DNA from 2 places in the Serratia bockelmannii genome. Region 1 is predicted to be linked to the other one. Evidence: predicted binding sites of a transcription regulator. Region 1 holds the regulator's gene; the other holds the start of a gene.
The links. The regulator PurR, encoded in region 1, represses purine synthesis genes. The targets are predictions, from matches to a motif close to CANGCAAACGTTTGCNTG.
Positions count from the first base shown of each region.

Region 2: a site for PurR is predicted at 8,787-8,804, ahead of ACSJLU_RS10305 (nucleoside-specific channel-forming protein Tsx). Genes of this name have one in related genera too.

Region 1 is NZ_CP196512.1:2,263,606-2,274,007, forward strand. It holds gene ACSJLU_RS10920 (I78 family peptidase inhibitor) at 1-280, shown strand, start outside; gene cfa (cyclopropane fatty acyl phospholipid synthase) at 354-1,505, opposite strand; gene punC (purine nucleoside transporter PunC) at 1,849-3,060, opposite strand; gene punR (DNA-binding transcriptional activator PunR) at 3,184-4,128, shown strand; gene purR (HTH-type transcriptional repressor PurR) at 4,125-5,150, opposite strand; gene cydH (cytochrome bd-I oxidase subunit CydH) at 5,475-5,564, shown strand; gene sodB (superoxide dismutase [Fe]) at 5,626-6,204, opposite strand; gene ACSJLU_RS10955 (C40 family peptidase) at 6,403-7,221, opposite strand; gene ACSJLU_RS10960 (Grx4 family monothiol glutaredoxin) at 7,638-7,985, shown strand; gene rnt (ribonuclease T) at 8,054-8,737, opposite strand; gene gloA (lactoylglutathione lyase) at 8,817-9,224, opposite strand; gene ACSJLU_RS10975 (alkene reductase) at 9,561-10,402, opposite strand, start outside.
Region 2 is NZ_CP196512.1:2,126,989-2,137,390, forward strand. It holds gene puuC (aldehyde dehydrogenase PuuC) at 1-891, opposite strand, end outside; gene puuR (HTH-type transcriptional regulator PuuR) at 907-1,464, opposite strand; gene puuD (gamma-glutamyl-gamma-aminobutyrate hydrolase) at 1,461-2,222, opposite strand; gene ACSJLU_RS10275 (glutamine synthetase family protein) at 2,442-3,860, shown strand; gene ACSJLU_RS10280 (APC family permease) at 4,169-5,539, shown strand; gene yddG (aromatic amino acid DMT transporter YddG) at 5,631-6,524, shown strand; gene ACSJLU_RS10290 (hypothetical protein) at 6,598-6,870, shown strand; gene ACSJLU_RS10295 (GlxA family transcriptional regulator) at 6,873-7,853, opposite strand; gene ACSJLU_RS10300 (HD domain-containing protein) at 7,969-8,610, shown strand; gene ACSJLU_RS10305 (nucleoside-specific channel-forming protein Tsx) at 8,967-9,848, shown strand; gene ACSJLU_RS10310 (hypothetical protein) at 9,901-10,080, opposite strand.

The sequences.
Region 1 (10,402 bases):
GAAAACGTTGTTGTTAACCGCGTTGCTGGCGCTGAGCGCCTGCAGCAGTTCGCCTGAGCAGGGCGCGGGCGCGCAAATGGCCGATGCGGACGATACCTGTGGCGCATCACAGTATCAAAACTTCGTCGGCAAACCGATGACCTCGCTGGAAGGCGTACGGATCGACGCCAAGGTGCGAGCCATTCCGTACAACTCTGCCGTCACCATGGATTTCAACCTGCGCCGCCTGAACTTCCTTGGCGACAGCGACGATAAAATCATCCGCGTTTACTGCGGCTAAGCCGTACGCTTCGAACGAGCAAAAAAGGCCCCGGCGATGTGACTACCGGGGCCTTTTTTGTCGGGCAAGTGGCTTAGCGGGCGACGCGGATGCCGCCTTCAACGCCTTTCGGGCTGAATACCACCTGCCACAGTTGCAGATCGCGCGCCCGGAACGCGCCGGCGCAGGCGTTCAGGTAATAGCTGAACATCCGCTCGAAGCGTTCGGAGTAGCGCGGGGCAAGCTGCGGCCACGCCTGTTTGAAGCGCTCGAACCAGGCCATCAGCGTGCGATCGTAGTCGGCGCCGATGTTGTGCCAGTCTTCCATCACGAAATGGCCTTCGCTGGCTTCGGCGATATGGCTCACTGAAGGCAGGCAGCCGTTCGGGAAGATATATTTGTTGATCCACGGATCGACGTTCATGTCGGTTTTGTTGGAACCGATGGTGTGCAGCAGGAACAGGCCGTGCGGCGCTAAATTGCGTTCTACCACATTGAAATAGGTGCGGTAGTTTTTCGGCCCGACGTGCTCGAACATGCCGACCGAGACAATGCGATCAAACTGCTGATGAAGATCGCGATAATCCTGCAGCAGGATCTGCACATCCAGCCCGGCGCAGCGAGCCTGGGCCAGCTTCTGTTGTTCGGCGGAAATGGTCACGCCGACCACCGACACGCCGTAATGCTTCGCCGCATAGGCAGAGAGGCCGCCCCAGCCGCAGCCGATGTCCAGTAAGCGCATGCCTGGCTGCAGCTGCAGTTTTTCGCAGATCATCCGCAGCTTCGCTTCCTGCGCTTCCTCCAGCGTGGTGGCGTCTTTCCAGTAGCCGCAGGAATACTGCATGTAAGGATCGAGCATCAGGGTAAACAGATCGTTGCCAAGATCGTAATGTTCTTTGCCGACGATCCAGGCGCGCTTTTTCGATTGCAGGTTGGTCAGGCGCGCGGCGGCGATCCGCAGGGTATCTTTCAGGTGGTGGGGAAGTTTCTTCTCCAGCCCGGCGCTGACCACGCGCTGGAAGAATATATCCAGCCGTTCGCACTCCCACCAACCGTCCATATAACTTTCGCCGAGGCCCAGTGACCCTTGTTGCAAAACGCGTTTAAAGAATTCGGGATTTTTAACCTGAATATCGAAAGGGCGCGATCCATTGATTTCGATACCGGCCAGACCGAGCATTTCGTGCGCGATGCGATACCACTGGTTATCCTGGATGCTCAGATCTTCTATACACGATGAACTCATAGCTTCTCCATCACCTTCTTCTGACTGATGACCCGTTAGGAAACAGCTTAGACAATTTCTGCGGGTGCATACGTATACCGACGGGAAATAAGCCCGCGGCGTCTGATATCCGACTATGAACAGAGGAAATTTAAAGAAACGACCCGACGCAAATGGCGCAGGATAAACGCCTCTTTAAAAAAGAGTGTGACGCAAGACGCGTACACAAGAGCTAATTGAGATATAGAGATTATAAGGTGTTACTTTATAAAGTTGTTTTTGAGTATAGGCGTGCCGAGGCGTTGACTCAACTGTAAATCGCACTCGGCGCGCATATTCTTTAAGTGATTATTAAGCTTGGCAATTATGACGCTGAGTTAGCATGTTTCCGCTGCGCCTTTTGCTGCGCATCGCCCGCTTTTCCCCGCTGGAGGAAATAGCCCAGCGCGGCGAGGATCACCGTAGACACCATCACCGTCACCGTCGCCAGCAGCGGCTGGGCAATAAACGCCGACACCAGCATGCTCGCCACAAAACACAGCCCCAACTGCAGCGTATTTTGCAGCGCGGCGGCTTTGCCGCTGCTTTCCGGGAACGGCATCAGCGCATTCGCCACCATGATCGGGTAGCCCGCGCCGTTGACCAGCGCCATCACGCAGAACGGGATCAGCAGCGTGGTGAGCGTCGGAGTGGTTACGGTCGCCACCAGATACAGCGCCACCATGCTGACACCATAAGCTACCAGCAGCCACGGCAGCAGGGTTTTGCCATTGATGCGTTTGAGCGCGGCGCGGCAGCCATAGCCCCCCAGCAGGAAAGCCAGCGTCTGCGGCACATAGCTCAGACCAATGTCGCTCGGGCCATAGCCCATATCACCAAGGATGAACGGCGAGCCGGTCAACCAGGCAAAGAAGCCGGCCGAGCAGGCGGCGTACATGGCGACGTTGCCGCTGAACACCGGGGATTTCAATAATTGCCAAAAACTGACGCTGCTTTTTGGCGCATCGGCGGCGGGTTGAGTTTTGGCGCGATCTTTGAGCAGCAACGTCGGCAGCAGCAGCAGGGCGGTGATAGCCAGCAACACGGCGAAGATCGCACGCCAGCTGGCGTGGTTAAGCAGCCAGGCGCCAAGCAGCGGCGCCAGCGCCGGCGACAGCGCGACCAGCGGCATGATGGTGGCGAATACGCGATTGGCCTGGCCTTCGCGATAGCGGTCGACCACCAGCGCTTGCCAGATGGCGGCGGCGGAACAGACGCCGACGGCCTGAATAAAGCGCAGTATCCAGAGCTGCACGGCATTTTCCACCCACAGCATGCCCAGGCAGCCGAACGCGAACAGCGTCAGGCCAATCAATAATACCGGTTTGCGGCCCAGCCGGTCGGAGAGCGGCCCCCACAGCAGCTGCGCGAAGGCGAAGCCGGCCAGAAATATGCTCAGGCTGGCGCTGACCGCGCCGGCGGATATTTGCAGTTCCTCCCGCATGGCGCCAAAGGCGGGCAGGTACATATCGGTCGCCAGATAACCCAGCATGCTCAGGCCGGCGAGATAGAACATAAAACCAAAGGAGTTTCGCATGGTATTTCTCGTTAATATTTTAGTGTCGCAGGTTTTTAGCGCCGGCCAGTGTATCCGGCTGGATCTCTGCTTGTGAAACGGTAATATTTGCAAAATGCTGTTAAAAAAATTGAAGGCAAAGCGATGTGGTCTGAATATTCTCTTGAAGTGGTTGACGCGGTGGCGCGCACCGGCAGTTTCAGCGCGGCGGCGCAGGAGCTGCACCGGGTGCCGTCGGCGGTGAGCTACACCGTGCGGCAGTTGGAACAATGGCTGGCGGTGCCGCTGTTTGAGCGGCGTCACCGTGATGTGGAGCTGACGCCGGCCGGCGCGTTATTTATCAAGGATGCGCGAGCTGTTATCAAAAAAATGCTCGACACACGCCGCCATTGTCAGCAGGTGGCTAACGGGTGGCGCGGTCAGCTGAATATCGCCGTGGACATCATCGTCAAACCGCAGCGCAGCCGCCAACTGGTGCTGGATTTCTACCGCCATTTCCCCGACGTTGAACTGATGTTGCAACCCGAGGTGTTTAACGGCGTGTGGGATGCGTTGGTGGACGGCAGGGCGGATATGGCGATTGGCGCCACCCGCGCGGTGCCGGTCGGCGGCGGCTTCGCCTTTCGCGACATGGGGGATATGAACTGGCTGTGCGTGGTCAGCCCGCAGCACCCGCTGGCACAATTGGCAGGGGCGTTGAATGACGATCGGCTTAGGCCGTACCCTGCGCTTTGTCTGGAGGACACTTCGCGCAATCTGCCCAAGCGTGTCACTTGGACGCTGGATAACCAGCGGCGGCTGGTGGTGCCGGACTGGACCTCGGCGTTCGACTGTCTGTGCGCCGGGCTGTGCGTCGGTATGATGCCGGCGCATCTGGCGCTGCCGCGGGTGCAGCGCGGTGAGTTGAAGGCGTTGCAGCTGCAGCAGCCGTTTCCCGCCAGCCCGTGCTGCCTGACCTGGCAGCAGGATAAACCGTCACCGGCGATGAGCTGGCTGCTGGCGTATCTGGGTGATGGAGAGACGTTGAATCAGGAGTGGCTGAGTGAGGTGGAGCCGGAAGCTGCGCAGGCTTCCGGCGCGGGGGATTAGCGGCGGTAGTCGATGAACGGGCCGTCGGCGACCGAGCGGCGTTCGATCAGCTTCGGATGCACTTCGATCACCTGCGACTCTTCGCGCTTGCTGATGATGCGATCTAGCAGCATGGTGAAGGCCATTTCGCCCAGGCGCTCTTTCGGCTGGTGAATGGTGGTCAGCGCCGGGGTGAAGTAGCGGGCGTTGCGCACATTGTCGTAGCCGATCACGGAAATATCCTGCGGCACGCGCAGGCCCAGCTCGTCGGCGGCGCAGATGGCCCCCATCGCCATGATATCGCCGCCGCAGAATACCGCGGTCGGCCGCTGTTTTTGCGACAGGATTTGGTGCATCGCCTTATAGCCGGACTCCGGCTCGAAGTCACCCTGGACGATCCACTCTTCGCGAATGTCGATATTCGCTTCCTGCAGCGCCTTCATAAAGCCCTGGTGACGGCCACCGCCGGTGTTGCGTGACAGTTGGCCGGGAATGGCGCCGATATCGCGGTGGCCGCGCTCGATCAGGTAACGGCCGGCCAGATAGCCGCCTTCGAACGCGTTATCGATGATGGTATCGGTGAAGTCGCCGCGCGCGGCGCCCCAGTCCATCACCACCATCGGGATGTTACGGTAGTCTTCCAGCATGCCCAGCAGCTGATCCGGATACTCGGAGCACATGACCAGCAGGCCGTCGACGCGCTTTTGCGCCAGCATCGCCAGGTAGGCGCGCTGCTTGTCGAGATTATTGTGCGAGTTGCACAGGATCAGGGTGTAGCCTTTGCTGTAGCAGCTGTTTTCCACCGCCTCGATCACTTCGGCAAAGTAGGGGGCTTCGCTCGAGGTGGCCAGCAGGCCGATCGACTTGGTGTGATTGACTTTCAGGCTGCGCGCCACGGCGCTCGGCGAGTAGTGCAGCTCTTTAATGGCGGCCCACACGGCCGCTTTGGTCTCTTCGGCGACGAAACGAGTCTTATTGATGACGTGCGAAACGGTGGTGGTGGAAACGCCCGCGCGTTTGGCCACATCTTTAATCGTTGCCATGTAAGGAATGACTCCTGAACTCACATGTTTACAGCATGTAAGTGTGATGTTAATCGTTTGCCTACGTAGATCCTTCTCCAGAGAAGCGAAAACTGAGTTTTTAGTGTGTTGAAGTCTTCAGCGCTTAATCAGGAGGGGCATGAATGCCGGTACGCAGTTGTGAACTGCGAATTTTGTCGCATATTGAACAAAAGTGGAAGAGGTAATCGAGATTATAAACCGGGAAATGATAACAAGATTTTATCGGCGAACTGTGGGAAAATGATTTGACGTACTAATTGTGCGCCTTTTATCCTTAGGAAAGCCCATTTTAAAGGAGTTGTCATGGATACCGAATTGAAGATGTCGCTGTTCACTACCGTCTGCGCGCTGGCGGTCATTATCGCTTTCAGCTTCGTTGCCGCGTTGAACTGATTTACCCCCGGTTATAAAAAAGGCGCAGCCAGGCTGCGCCTCATCACCTCAGAACCTGCGCTTACGCCAGGTTTTCCGCTGCGAAGGTCCAGTTGACCAACGCCCAGAAGTTTTCCAGGTATTTTGGACGCGCATTGCGGTAATCGATGTAATACGCATGTTCCCACACGTCAACGGTCAGCAGCGGTTTGTCTTCACCGGTCAGCGGGGTGGCCGCGTTGGAGGTGTTGACGATCGCCAGCGCGCCGTCCGGTTTTTTCACCAGCCAGGTCCAGCCGGCACCGAAGTTTTTCACTGCGGCATCGGTGAACTGCTCTTTGAACGCAGCGAAAGAGCCGAAGGATTTGACGATCGCTGCCGCCAGTTCGCCCTGCGGTTCACCGCCGCCCTGTGGTGACAGGCAGTGCCAGTAGAAGGTGTGGTTCCACACCTGCGCGGCGTTGTTGAAGACGCCGCCGTTAGAGGTCTTGATGATCTCTTCGAGCGATTTGCCCTCGAACTCGCTGCCTTTCACCAGGTTGTTCAGGTTAACCACGTAGGTGTTGTGGTGCTTGCCGTAGTGGTATTCCAGGGTCTCGGCGGAGATGTGCGGCTCGAGCGCGTTTTTCTCATACGGTAATGCAGGTAATTCAAACGACATTGCTTCCTCCTTTACAGCGCCATTCGCCTCTCGCCGGGCGAGAGTCATATGGGCCGTTTTTTATTGTGGTCATTCAATCTTAACAATTTTCATCATAAAAAACAGGAAGAAAAGCGAGAAATGCGCGTGGGGAGGTGCGATGGGCGATAGCTTGAGCAGGCGGTTGCGACCGGGGCCGCAACCGCACAGAGCAGGGAATTAACGGATAGTTTTCGGCGTTACTACGCGGCGTGCGCCGATGTAGTGGTTCTGCCAATAGTCGTTGTCGAGCTGGCTGATGCGGATCTCTTCACCGGTGCGCGGTGACTGGATGAATTTGCCGTTGCCGAGGTAGACGCCAACATGGTCCGCCACGCCGCGGTTGTTGATGCGGAAGAACACCAGATCGCCGCTTTCCAGTTCGCTTTTCTTGATCGGCGCCGCGTCGCGCAGGTGATACATCTCGTTGGCGGTGCGCGGCATTTTGATTTTCACCACGTCTTTATAGGCGTAATAGATAAGGCCGCTGCAGTCGAAGCCGGTGCGCGGCGAACTGCCGCCCCAGCGATAAGGCTTGCCCATCTGATCCATCAGCTTGGCCATCGCGGTCTGCTTGGCGTGTTGGTAGCGTTTTTTGTGCGCCGGGCTAAGTTTTAACGGCTTCTCGTCACGCACCAGTTTAGCGGTGGCCATACCGGCTTCGCGGTGGCGACCATAGCCTTTTTTATAGCCCTTCTTCGGCGGGGTGACTTTAATCTTGGCAGTTTTCTGCGCTTTGGCCTTGGGTTTTGCGCTGGCGATCTTTTTCGCGCTTTTCTCGCTTTTCGCCTTGGCGGTCTTGGTTTTTTTCGCGGGGGCCGTCACTTTGGCTTTTTTAGCGGCTTTGTCCGCTTTCTTTTTTCTGCGGTCATCGGGCCGCGCTTCATTAGCATGGCTTTTACGCTGCTCGGCGGCAACACGCGCCTGTGGCGCAGCGTGCGCCAAATTGAAGAAGAGCTGCGTAAACAGCAGCGCAAAGAGCGTAAGAATTAAACGCATGTCGACGTCACCAACCTTGGCCCCGAAGCGGATATCGAAAGAGTTACAGTATTCCCGAATTTCGCCATATAAAACAGCGAAGAACTCATAAATAATAATCCATATTGTGAGAAAACGTTAATGACATTTTTTTTGTTTCAAAATCAGCCTGTTGGTGTATAAAAAAGCGCCAGTCGGCGGTGGCGGATATAATTAAGTCGCGCCGTCATCGCGGCGCAATATATTAGTGAAATGGTCGGATTAAAAATGTTATTCTCAACGTATGTTTTGACCGGAATGACGTGGCCGGTGAAACGCGATCGGCGGCGGGCGAATATCCTTGCAAAAGATGGCGTTTTCTTGCGACTGTTCCAGCCGCTACAATAGCCCGCGTGATGCATGTTGTAGCCATGAAATGTGGCTTGAGGAAGCAATAAATGACGACGACACTTGAAAAAATTCAGCACCAGATCGCTGAAAACCCGATTCTGCTGTACATGAAAGGTTCGCCAAAGCTGCCGAGCTGTGGCTTCTCCGCGCAGGCAGTGCAAGCGCTGTCCGCCTGCGGCGAGCGTTTCGCCTACGTGGATATTCTGCAAAACCCGGACATCCGCGCCGAATTGCCAAAATACGCCAACTGGCCGACGTTCCCGCAGCTGTGGGTAGACGGTGAGCTGGTCGGCGGTTGCGATATCATCATCGAAATGTATCAGCGCGGCGAACTGCAGCAGCTGATCAAAGAAACGGCAGAAAAGTATAAAGCGCAGGAAGACCAGCAGTCTTAATCGACAGGCTTGTGGTTATCGCGTAACGGGCGGCGCCAGTGCAAACTGGGCCGCCTTTTTTGTTGGGCTTATTCGGCGAGATCGCCGGCGGGCAGCGGCCAGCCGCCGAGACGTTTCCAGCGGTTAACCAGCTCGCAAAACAGCAGGGCGGTTTGCTCGGTGTCGTACAGCGCAGAGTGCGCCTGGCTGCTGTCGAACGGCATACCGGCGGCGATGCAGGCTTTCGCCAACACCGTTTGGCCCAGCACCAGGCCGCTCAGCGCAGCGGTGTCGAAGGTGGCGAACGGATGGAACGGATTGCGCTTCAGGCCGGCACGTTCGGCCGCGGCCATCAGGAAGCTGTGATCGAAGTTGGCGTTGTGCGCCACGATAATGGCCCGGTTGCACCCGCGCTCCTTGAGCCCTTTGCGCACCGCTTTGAAAATGGCGTGCAGCGCGTCGTATTCGCTGACCGCGCCGCGCAACGGGTTGTGCGGATCGATGCCGTTAAACGCCAGCGCTTCCGGCTGCAGGTTGGCGCCCTCGAAAGGCTCCACGTGGAAGTGCAGAGTCTCGTCCTGCTGCAGCCAGCCATCTTCATCCATTTTCAGCGTCACGGCGGCGATCTCCAGCAACGCATCGGTATTGGCGTTGAAGCCGGCGGTTTCAACATCTATTACTACGGGATAAAACCCACGAAAACGACCACTCAGGGCGTTAAGATCACTTTTTTCGGCCATCAGTTTCTTATCTTCATCGAATGCAGCGCGCATTATGGCAAATTTTGCGCCCGGTTGCAGGCGCTATCGCGCGGAGAATCAGCAGGGCGCCAGCGCGCCCTGAAGGGGTGGCTTAATGGCCGAGGCCCTGACCGGCGTGTTTGTTTTCGATCAGCTCAATTTTGTAGCCGTCCGGATCTTCGACGAAGGCGATCACCGTGGTGCCGCCTTTCACCGGGCCGGCTTCGCGGGTGACCTTGCCGCCTGCGCGACGGATGCTGTCGCAGGTGGCGGCAACGTCGTCTACGCCCAATGCCAGGTGGCCGAAGGCGGTGCCCATATCGTAGCTGTCAGTGCCCCAGTTATAGGTCAGTTCGATAACCGCGCCTTCGCTCTCTTCCGTATAGCCGACGAAAGCCAGGGAGTATTTGTACTCCGGGTTTTCGCTGGTGCGCAGCAGACGCATGCCTAATACCTTGGTGTAAAAGTCGATGGCACGTTGCAGGTCACCGACGCGGATCATGGTATGGAGTAAGCGCATAATTCCTCTGAATTGACTGTGCCGTGGCAGACGGCGGGTGGATTGAAGCACAAGCGAGTATAGCCTTGTCCTACAAGGGAATTCAATGTGACGAATGAGTGACAATGTCACCTGTCGGGGTTGGAGCGGTGGTGTTTAAATATTGATCGAACTTACCGATCGATACGAAGTAATTGATCTGCACAATCAATTATCAATTCCCCACATAACCGTGTAGAAATTGAACTGCAGCATAAACAACACCAGGGAACCCCGGCCCGCCTTGTGCGGGCCTTTTTGCGCGCGACGCATAAAAAAACGGCCATGCGATTGCGTGGCCGTTGGGGTCAGGACGGGTTACTTCGCCAGAAACGGATAGTCGGTATAGCCTTCGGCACCGCCGCCGTAGAAGGTTTCTGGCTTAGGTTCGTTCAGCGGGGCGTGCTGACGGAAACGCTCGACCAGATCCGGGTTGGCGATATAGCTGCGGCCGAAGGCCACCGCGTCGATGAAGCCTTTTTCGATTAACGCTTCGGCTTTTTCGGCGGTGTAGGCGCCAGCGCCGACGATCACCCCTTTAAAGTGGGCGCGCACCGAGTCGCGGAAGGCGTCGGAATACGGCTTGCCACCGGCCCAGTCCGGTTCGGAGATGTGCAGGTAAGCGATGTTGCGCTTATTCAGCTCTTCCACCAAATACAGCGCCGCTTCTTCCTGATCTTCACCGTTGTCCAGCCCATTGAACGGCCCCAGCGGCGAGATACGAATACCGATGTGCTCGGAACCCCATTCGGCAATGGTGGCATCGACTACTTCCAGCGTCAGGCGGGTGCGGTTCTCAATGCTGCCACCGTATTGATCGGTACGTTGGTTGGAAGCCGGTGACATGAACTGGTGCAGCAGATAGCCGTGGGCCGCATGCAGTTCGATGAAGTCGAAGCCGGCGTCACGCGCGTTGGCGGTCGCCTGGCGGAAATCGTTAACGATGCCCGGGATCTCGCTGGTTTCCAGCGCGCGCGGCGTAGAGGTCGGTACGCGTACCCAGGCGCCGGTTTCATCACGCACGGTGGTGCGGGTGTCGGCGTTGATGGCCGAAGGCGCGACCGGCGCTTGCCCGCCCGGCTGCAGGCTGGCGTGGGAGATGCGGCCTACATGCCACAACTGTACGGCGATGTGGCCGTTTTTGTCGTGTACCGCCTGCG
Region 2 (10,402 bases), 140 kb from region 1:
ATTGTAGAAGATGCCGGCGGCGGCGCTGCGGGCAGCCTGATCCAGATCCGGGCAGTCGGCAAAGACGATGTTGGCGCTTTTGCCACCGGCCTCGAGCCAGACACGCTTCATATTCGATTCGCCGGCGTAAATCATCAGCTGTTTCGCCACCAGGGTGGAGCCGGTGAAGGTGAGGGCATCGACGTCGCGGTGCAGCGCCAGCGCCTTGCCGGCGTCGTGGCCATAGCCGGGCACCACGTTCAGCACGCCGTCCGGCAACCCGGCCTGCTGCGCCAATTTGCCGAGCAGGATGGCGCTCAGCGGCGATTTTTCGGAGGGTTTGAGTACCACGCTGTTGCCGGCGGCCAGCGCCGGACCGAGTTTCCAGCAGGCCAGCAGCAGCGGGAAGTTCCAGGGCACGATGGCGCCGACCACGCCGATCGGCTCGCGCTCGATCAGCGCCAGCGCCTCGCGGCCGGTGGGGGCGATTTCGCCGTAGACCTTATCGATCGCTTCGGCGTACCAGCGGATGCAGCGGATGGCGCCCGGCACGTCGTCGCGCAGGCTGTGGCGGATGGGTTTGCCGGTGTCCAGCGTTTCCAGCAGCGCCAGCTCTTCGTGATGCTGCTCCATCAGATCGGCGAAACGCAGCAGCGTGGCTTTGCGCTGCGCCGGGGCGGCCTGCGCCCAGTCGCCACGCTCAAAGGCGGCGCGCGCCGCGCTGACTGCCCGATCGATGTCGGCGGCTTCGCCACGCGCGACCTGCGCCAGCTCACGGCGGCCGGCGGGATCTTCCACGGCGAAACATTTCCCCGCGGCGGCCGGCTGGTAGCGGCCGTCGATAAACAGCTGGTGCTCAATCTTCAGGGCCTGTGCCCGTTGTTGCCAATACTGCAAGTGGTGAAAGTTCATGCCTGGCTCCGTTGATCAGAATGTCGTCGGCGTATGGGCGCTGATAATCCGGCAAATGCGCGCCGACGTGTTGCTGAAACTGTGGGGGATGCCGGTATTGATGGCGTAGCTCTGCCCGGCCAGCAGGTGATAGCTCTGGCCGTTGACCTGCAGCACCACTTCGCCTTCCAGCAGCGTGCCGATCTCTTCCCCTTGGTGTTTGATGCGCTCGCCGGTGGTGGTGCCCGGTTCGTAGGTCTCGATCATCATTGCCAGCGTACGATTCGGGTCGCCGTTGTGGATCAGCTTCATCGAAACGCCCTGGCTGCCGATTTCGATCAGGTCGTCGCTGTCTATCACGATCTGCGGCTCAGCCGGTTTTTCCGGCTCGGCGAAAAACGCCGACAGCGACAGACCGTACACCGTCAGCAACTTTTGCAGCGTGCTGATGGCCGGGCTGACCTTATCTTGCTCGATAGTACTGATGGCGCTGTGGGTTAACCCAGACAGTTCGGCGACCCGGCGCTGCGACAACCCCAATTGTTGACGGATCTGCGACAGACGTTTTCCCGGTGCCAAGCTGACGTCGCTCATGGGCGTTTTTCCTTTTGATAGTTCCGACAGGCGGTGATGAAACCATCAAACAACAGGCGCGACAGGGCATACTCGTCGCTGTTCCACTCGGGGTGCCACTGCACGCCGAGCGCGAAGGGCTGATCGCGCACGCTGATCGCCTCCACCAGCCCGTCAGCGGCGTGCGCCTCGATGCGAACGCTCGCGCCCAGGGTTTTGGCACCCTGGCCGTGCAGCGAGTTCACCCAGAATCTGTTGCAATCCGGTATCAGTTGCGAAAGCAGCCCCCCTTCCTGAACGATGACTTCGTGGGCGGGGGCGTATTGCTGTTCCAGCGGCAGATCGTGATCTTCACGATGCTCCAGCAGCTCGGGCAGTTCGTACAGGCGGCGATGCAGGGTGCCTTGAGTGGCGACCACCATTTCCTGCATGCCGCGGCAAATGGCGAAAAGGGGAATGCGCCTGTCGAATGCCTGGCGGATCAGCGCCTGGCTCAACGCGTCTCGGCCAGGATCGGCGTCAGGCTCATCGCCGTTTTCACCATAAAGGTGCGGCTGCACATTACTGGGGCTGCCCGGCAGCAAAATGCCGTCGAGGCGCGGCAGCAGCTCCGCCAGCATTTCCGGCTCCGCCAGCGCGTGCGGCAGGGCGATCGGCAAGCCGCCGGCGGTGATAACGGCATTCAGGTACTTTTCTTGCAAGGTCTGTGTGAGGTGCCCGTTTAACCTATACCTGCACATGACGACGCCAATGACTGGTCTGTTAAATATATTGTCCATGCTATCCCCTTGGTACGTTCGAAATTATGAACGATAAGCTTCTCCACCGCCGATTTCGTTCAATATTCTATAAATCTAGCAGTCGATTGGGCAATATTCAAACCAAAAGTAACACTTGCAAAACAAATTTGTTTCATCTACGTTTCATTTGTGGGCATTATATTGAACAAGACGGTCAATAAACATCGACGACAGCAAAACACAAACGGCGGGTGAACCATGCAGACCAACATCATAGAAGTGGAAAACTTTGTTCAGCACAGTGAAGAGAGACGAAGTAGCGCGTTCCAGCGCGAAGTGAAGAAGTATCTGGAACGTTATCCGTTAACCCAACATGTCGACGTACTGTTGACCGACCTGAACGGCAGCTTCCGCGGCAAACGCATCCCGGTCGGCGGCCTGAACAAACTGGAGAAGGGCTGTTACTTCCCGGCGTCGGTATTTGCGATGGATATTCTCGGCAACGTGGTGGAAGAGGCCGGGTTGGGGCAGGAGTTGGGCGAGCCGGATCACGTGTGCGTGCCGGTACCGGGCACGCTGACGCCGTCGGCGGCGGACCCGCAATATATTGCGCAGGTGCTGCTCACCATGTTGGATGAAGATGGCACTCCCTTTGACGTTGAACCGCGCAATGTGCTGAACCGAGTGTGGCAGCGTTTGCGTCAGCGCGGGCTTTCCCCCGTGGTAGCGGTAGAGTTGGAGTTCTATCTCATCGATCGTCAACGTGACGCGGAAGGCTATCTGCAGCCGCCGTGCGCGCCGGGCACGCAAGAACGCAACACCCAAAGCCAGGTGTACTCCGTCGATAACCTGAACCATTTCGCCGATGTGCTGAGCGAGATCGACGAACTGGCGCGTTTGCAGGGCATTCCGGCGGACGGCGCGGTGGCGGAGGCGTCGCCGGGGCAGTTCGAGGTCAACCTGCATCATACTGATGATGTGCTGCAGGCCTGCGATCACGCGCTGGCGCTGAAGCGGCTGGTGCGCATGGTGGCCGAGAACCACAATATGCAGGCGACTTTTATGGCCAAACCGTATGAGGAGCACGCCGGCAGCGGCATGCACGTGCACATCAGCATGCTGAACGCGCAGGGCAACAACGTGTTCGCCGACGATGACGGCGAAGATTCGGCGCTGCTGAAACAGGCGCTGGCGGGCATGATCGCCCTGATGCCGTCTTCGATGGCGCTGCTGGCGCCGAACGTCAACGCCTACCGCCGCTTCCAGCCTGGCATGTATGTGCCGACCCAGGCTTCCTGGGGGCATAACAACCGCACCGTGGCGCTGCGCATTCCCTGCGGCGATCGCGACAACCACCGCGTGGAGTATCGCGTGGCGGGCGCCGACGCCAATCCTTATCTGGTGATGGCGACCATTCTGGCCGGCATCGTTTATGGCCTGGAAACCGCATTGCCGCTGCCTGAGCCGGTGACCGGCAACGGTCTGGAGCAGGACGGGCTGCCGTTCCCGATCCGCCAGAGCGACGCGCTGTACGAGTTCGAACATCAGCCGGTGCTCAATGCATTGTTGGGCGAACGCTTCAGCCACGTCTATCTGGCCTGCAAAACTGATGAGCTGGTGCAGTTCGAGCGCCTGATCACCGAAACCGAAATCGAGTGGATGTTGAAAAACGCCTGATCCCGCTCACCCTGCGACTACCGCGCGCGTCCGGCGCATTTCATCGGCTCTCCTGTGGCCGGCGAGGCTGCGCGCTGCGGTACAGAATTTCTTCTATCACGGCGTACAGGACGCCGACGAGGAAATAACCATGACTCAGTCAGCCCCCTGCGCAGACGTTTGTCTGTGCCGCAGTGCCTACGGGCCGGTCGCCGGCCGCCCGACAGCGATACCAACCCGTTTTTACCGCCGCCTGAGCAGCAGTTTCCCTGCGGCCTCTCTGAATGACGTTGCACGGTTGACAGCAGAGGACCAAGAGGGGAAATGCCATGACGATTAAAGCCATCGACGGCGGCCCGGCGGGCAAACCGCAGCTGCGCAAATCCCTCAAGCTGTGGCAGGTGGTGATGATGGGCCTGGCCTATCTGACGCCGATGACGGTGTTTGACACCTTCGGGATCGTCTCCGGCCTCACCGACGGCCATGTGCCGACCTCCTATCTGCTGGCGCTGGCCGGCGTGCTGTTCACCGCCATCAGCTATGGCAAACTGGTGCGCCAGTTTCCCACCGCCGGCTCTGCTTATACCTATGCGCAGAAGGCGATCAACCCGCACGTCGGTTTTCTGGTGGGGTGGTCATCGCTGCTTGATTATCTGTTCCTGCCGATGATCAATACGCTGCTGGCGAAGATTTACCTGACCGCGCTGTTCCCGGAAGTGCCGCCCTGGGTGTGGGTCGTGGGCTTCGTTATCCTTATCACCGCCATCAACCTGAAAAGCGTCAATTTGGTGGCCAACTTCAATACCCTGTTCGTATTGGCGCAGGTGGCGATCATTCTGGTGTTCATCTATCTGGTGGTGCGCGGCCTGCACAACGGCGAGGGGATGGGCACGGTGTGGAGCCTGCGGCCGTTCCTCAGCGAGAATGCGCATCTGCTGCCGATCATTACCGGCGCGACTATTCTGTGCTTCTCGTTCCTCGGTTTTGACGCGGTCACCACGCTGTGTGAAGAGACGCCCGACGCCGCCAAGGTGATCCCGCGCGCCATCTTCCTGACCGCGCTGTACGGCGGGGTGATCTTTATCAGCGTCTCGTTCTTCATTCAGCTGTTTTTCCCGTCCATTCAACGCTTTCACCAGCCCGACGCCGCGCTGCCGGAGATCGCGCTGTACGTCGGCGGCAAGCTGTTCCAGTCGATCTTCCTGTGCGTGACCTTCATCAACACGCTGGCCTCCGGCCTGGCGTCGCACGCCAGCGTATCGCGCCTGCTGTACGTGATGGGGCGTGACAACGTGTTCCCGGAGAAATTCTTCGGCTATATCCACCCCAAATGGCGCACCCCGGCGCTGAACGTGCTGATGGTCGGGCTGGTGGCGCTGTCAGCGCTGTCGTTCGATCTGGTGACCGCCACGGCGCTGATCAACTTTGGTGCGCTGGTAGCCTTTACCTTCGTTAACCTGTCGGTGATCAGCCACTTCTTCATTCGCGAAGGGCGCAACAAAAGCTGGAAAGATCGCTTCAACTTCCTGTTCCTGCCGTTGGTGGGGGCGCTGACGGTGGGGGTGCTGTGGCTGAACCTGGAGAAAAGCTCGCTGACCATGGGGCTGATCTGGGCGACACTGGGCTTCGGCTATTTGGCCTGGCTGACCCGACGCTTTCGCCAGCCGCCGCCGCAGTTGGAGCGGCAACCGCAGCAATAAATTCACAGGCGGGAGTATCCCGCCTTTCTTTTTGGCACGTGCGGCAGTAGAGTGAAAAACCTGATAAAAAATAACCCATTGGACCTGTCTTATGCCCGCTTTGCCCTCGCGTACCCGCGCCACGCTGTTCGGTTTGTTGGCCATTGTGCTGTGGAGCAGCGTGGTTGGCCTTATTCGCAGCGTCAGCGAAGGGCTGGGGCCGATAGGCGGTGCGGCGATGATCTACAGCGTCAGCGCGGTGTTTTTGCTGGTGGCGCTCGGCGTGCCGAAATGGCGCAGCTTTCCGCGGCCTTATCTGATCGTCGGCAGCCTGCTGTTCGTCAGCTACGAGATCTGCCTGTCGCTGTCGCTCGGCTACGCCAATACCCGCCTGCAGGCGATAGAAGTGGGCATGATCAACTACCTGTGGCCCTGTTTCACCGTGCTGATGGCGCTGGCGCTCAACGGCCAAAAGGCGAAATGGTGGCTGCTGCCGGGACTGCTGCTGTCGCTGTTCGGCATCGGCTGGATCATGAGCGGCGAGGGCGGCTGGTCACCGGCGCAGATGCTGGCCAACGTGCGCAGCAATCCGCTCAGCTATACGCTGGCGTTCAGTGGCGCAGTGATCTGGGCGCTGTATTGCAACCTGACCAAGAAGATCGCCCAGGGCAGCAACGGTGTGGTGCTGTTCATCGTGCTGACCGCGCTGGCGCTGTGGTTGAAGTATGCCTTCAGCGCAGAAAGCGGCATGCAGTTCAGCGCTGGCGTGACCGTAACGCTGCTGTGCGCCGGAGTGGCGATGGGGGCGGGGTATGCCGCCTGGAACGTTGGCATTTTGCACGGCAACATGACGCTGCTGGCCACCGTCTCTTATTTCACCCCGGTGCTGTCGGCGGTGTTCGCCGCGCTGGTGTTGCACACCTCGCTGACCGCCAATTTCTGGCAGGGCGTAGCGATGGTCACGCTTGGCTCGCTGATCTGTTGGCGGGCAACTCGCGGAAATTAACGGAAATTATCCGCCGTCGGCGCAATGTTGAACTAGAATTTAACTAGCCATGTTGCCTGAAGGAACGACGACGATGAGAAGCGACATTCAATTTATTCAACAGCCTGAAATCGACGTGCATCACTATGAGCGCGGCGATACCGTGCGCCTGACCACGGCGAATCTGCGGCACGAATATCAGCTCGACGTTTATATTTTGCGCCGCGACGACAAGCTGATTTACGGTTCGGTCGTCGCGGCGGCGCCCAAGACCGACATTCCGGTTGCCAACTGGGAGGTGAAAAACGGCGAAGAGGTGGCGTTCCGCCAGGAAAACATCGCCAAGGCGGTGCCGGCGGTAAACTGATCTCAGCTTTCGCGCCGCAGTTGTTTACCGAGAAACATTTTTCGATAGTCCGCCGGCGTTACCCCCAGCCGGCGGATAAATGCCCGCCGCATCAGCTCTGCACTGGAAAAACCGCAATGCGCCGCCACCTGTTTTGGCGCCAATACGCCGAGCTCCAATAACCTGCGCGCTTCGGCGATGCGGGCTTCCTCGAGCCATTTAGCGGGAGAGGTGCCGACCTCGTTGCCGAACAGCCTGCTGAAATGCCGCGGGGTGACGCCGGCGCGTTCCGCCAGGCTGGCTACGTTGTGCGGTAACCCGATATTGTCTATCGCCCAGCGTTGCACTTCCTGCAGCATTGAGCGCCCGGCCAGGGTCGCCTGTTCCCGATAGCTGAATTGCATCTGCCCGCCGGGACGGCGGAAAAACATCACCAGCTGGGCCGCGACCCGCTGCGCGATCTCACGCCCTAAATCGTCTTCCACCATTATCAGCGCCAGATCCAGCCCTGAGGTCACGCCAGCGGCAGTCTGCAGGCGCCCGTCACGCACATAAATGGCGTCTTTATCCACCGTGACCTGAGGATAGCGGCGACACAATTGATCGGCTACCGCCCAGTGGGTGGTGATTTGCCGCCCATCCAACAGGCCGGCCTCCGCCAGCAGAAAAGCGCCGCTGCACACCGAGCCGTAGCGGCGAGTGCGGGGTACCACTCTGCGTAGCCAGTCCAGCGTGCGTGTTTCGCTTTCGCCGTCGGCGATACCCGGTGCACCGGCGATGAGCAACGTGTCGATCGCCTGTTCACGCCATTGGGTGATGGCGAGATCCGGCACGAGTTTGACGCCGGATGAGGACACGATCGGCGCCAGCGTCTTTCCGACTACCTGCAGATGATAGGCGGCATAGCCGGCTTGCAGATTGGCCTCGGCGAAAACATCCAGCGGACCGGAAACGTCCAGCAGCTGCACCTGTGGCACGGCGAGAATAGCGATGGTTTTACTCATGGCATGCGATATCCCGATGGATGGGGGATGTCACTAATCGTTGATTAATGGCAATTGAGGACATTCAGTGTAACGCCTAATCTAACCGGGTTCCAGACAACGGGAGAATCAAGTTATGAGTTTAACCATCAACGGCATCAGCGTGCCGGATAGCGCGATGGCGCGTCAGGCGACCGAGTTAGTGCGCGACACCGAATCAGATCTGCTGTTTCACCACTCCAGCCGGGTGTATTACTGGGCGGCGCTGGCGGGGCAGCAGCGCAAGCTGGTTTACGATCCTGAACTGCTGTACGTCGGCTGCCTGTTTCACGATATGGGACTGACGCACGATCACTGCAGCTGCGACAAACGTTTCGAAGTGGATGGCGCCGATGCGGCGGCCGAGTTTTTACGCGGGCACGGGGTCAGCCGTCAGGATATCGATCGGGTATGGACGGCGATCGCGTTACACACCACGCCGGGGATCCCGGAATACATGCACCCGCTGATTGCGCTGGTGACCGCGGGAGTAGAGATGGATGTGTTAGGGATCAATTACCAGGGCTATGACGCGGCGCTGCGAGAGCGGGTAGTGGAGTTGCATCCCCGCGGGGCAAACTTCAAGGAAGCGATTATTCAGGCGTTTTACGACGGGATTCGACATAAGCCGGACAGCACCTTCGGCAACGTCAAAGCGGACGTGCTGGCGGATAAGGAACCGAGCTTTGTTCGCGGTAATTTTTGCAGCCTCATTCGTCGTTCGATGTGGCCAGCGTGATCGGCTGCCGCTTCTCTCTCGCCGGCGAGTTTTCGCCGGCATTTCCCGCTTGAATGCCGTACTCCTCTTCATTGCCGGTTGATGACAGTTGGCTCAAAAACTGCGCTAAAAATCGATGTGCATGACAAAAATCACAGCGAATGTGAATTTGAATGAAACATAATTTGACAAATGTGAACGCAATCGATTACCTATTCGCGAAATGCGTAACTGGATCACAGATTCTTACAGTCAGTGGTTTCTATAATGCGCGCGTCATCCGAGTTTCTGTGTGAAGACAACGCCAGGTGTCGGCAGACTCATTGTCATCTTTTCTAAACGGGCAGGAAATGGCCCTTTAAGCATGTGGTAATAAAATGAAAAAAATAGCTCTCGCAGCAGGTGTACTGCTCGCAGCGTCTTACAGTGCATCATCAATGGCTGATAGCAAAGACAGTCAATATGTCTCCGACTGGTGGCACCAGAGCGTTAACGTGGTGGGCAGCTACCACACCCGTTTCGGACCGCAGCTGAATAACGACGTGTATCTCGAATACGAAGCCTTCGCCAAGAAAGACTGGTTCGACTTCTACGGTTACGTTGACGTGCCGAAGTTCTTCGGCGTGGGCAATACCCCGGATCGCGGCATCTGGGACAAAGGCTCCCCGCTGTTTATGGAGATTGAACCGCGCTTCTCCATCGACAAGCTGACCGGCACCGATCTGAGCTTCGGTCCGTTCAAAGAGTGGTACTTCGCCAACAACTACATCTATGACCTGGGCCACAACGCCGACGGTCGTCAAAACACCTGGTACATGGGTCTGGGCACCGATATCGACACCGGCCTGCCGATGAGCCTGTCGATGAACATCTATGCCAAATACCAGTGGGAAAACTACCAGGCTGCCAACGAGAACAGCTGGGACGGTTACCGCTTCAAGGTGAAATACTTCGTGCCGCTGACCCAGGTGTGGGGCGGCAACCTGAGCTACATCGGCTTCACCAACTTCGACTTTGGTTCCGATCTGGGCAAGGACAGCCATTGGGTTGACGGCACCGGCAAACAGGTGCGCACCAGCAACTCTATCGCCTCCAGCCACATTTTGGCGCTGAACTACGATCACTGGCACTATTCTTTCGTGGCGCGTTATTTCCATAACGGCGGCCAGTGGCAGGATGGCGCGGATATCGGTACCCCGCAGGGCCCGATCAAGTCTACCGGTTGGGGTTATTACCTCGTGGTCGGCTATAACTTCTGATTTTCCGTGCTATCAGAAACAGAAAACCCCGCCTGGCGGGGTTTTTTTGTCATCACTGTGCTTGTTCAGCCGGGAGATGCTTCACCGGCATAAACAGCCTGCCTTTGATCACGTGACATTCATTATTTATCCAACTAATGATTTGTTCACGGCTGACGCCTTCCGACTGCGCGTAACGATGAAGATCGCCGTTAAAGTGTCGAGTGATGTATTCCATGAGGGTCATTTGCACGTCTTTTGCTCCTGAACGCCCACCCGTTGCCAGCCTGGCCACCGCGGGAGGTTGAGGTTTCTCAGACAGCGAATGTAAATTATCGGCAACCAAATCTCAACATAAAGCACCAGATTGGGGCGACGGCGGCGGGAAAAAGAATCCCGCACGGAGAGGCGGGAAGTGTTCGCTATTATCATTATGGATGATAAGAATAAGATTTGAGGTGCGACGAAAAAGAGCACGCTAACTCTTTTTTGTTACCTTCCCACGCTAGCGTAAGGCTTATTTTTCTTCAAGAAAAATCTGAGACAAGCATCGGCATTTTCGAGGCGTTTTGCGT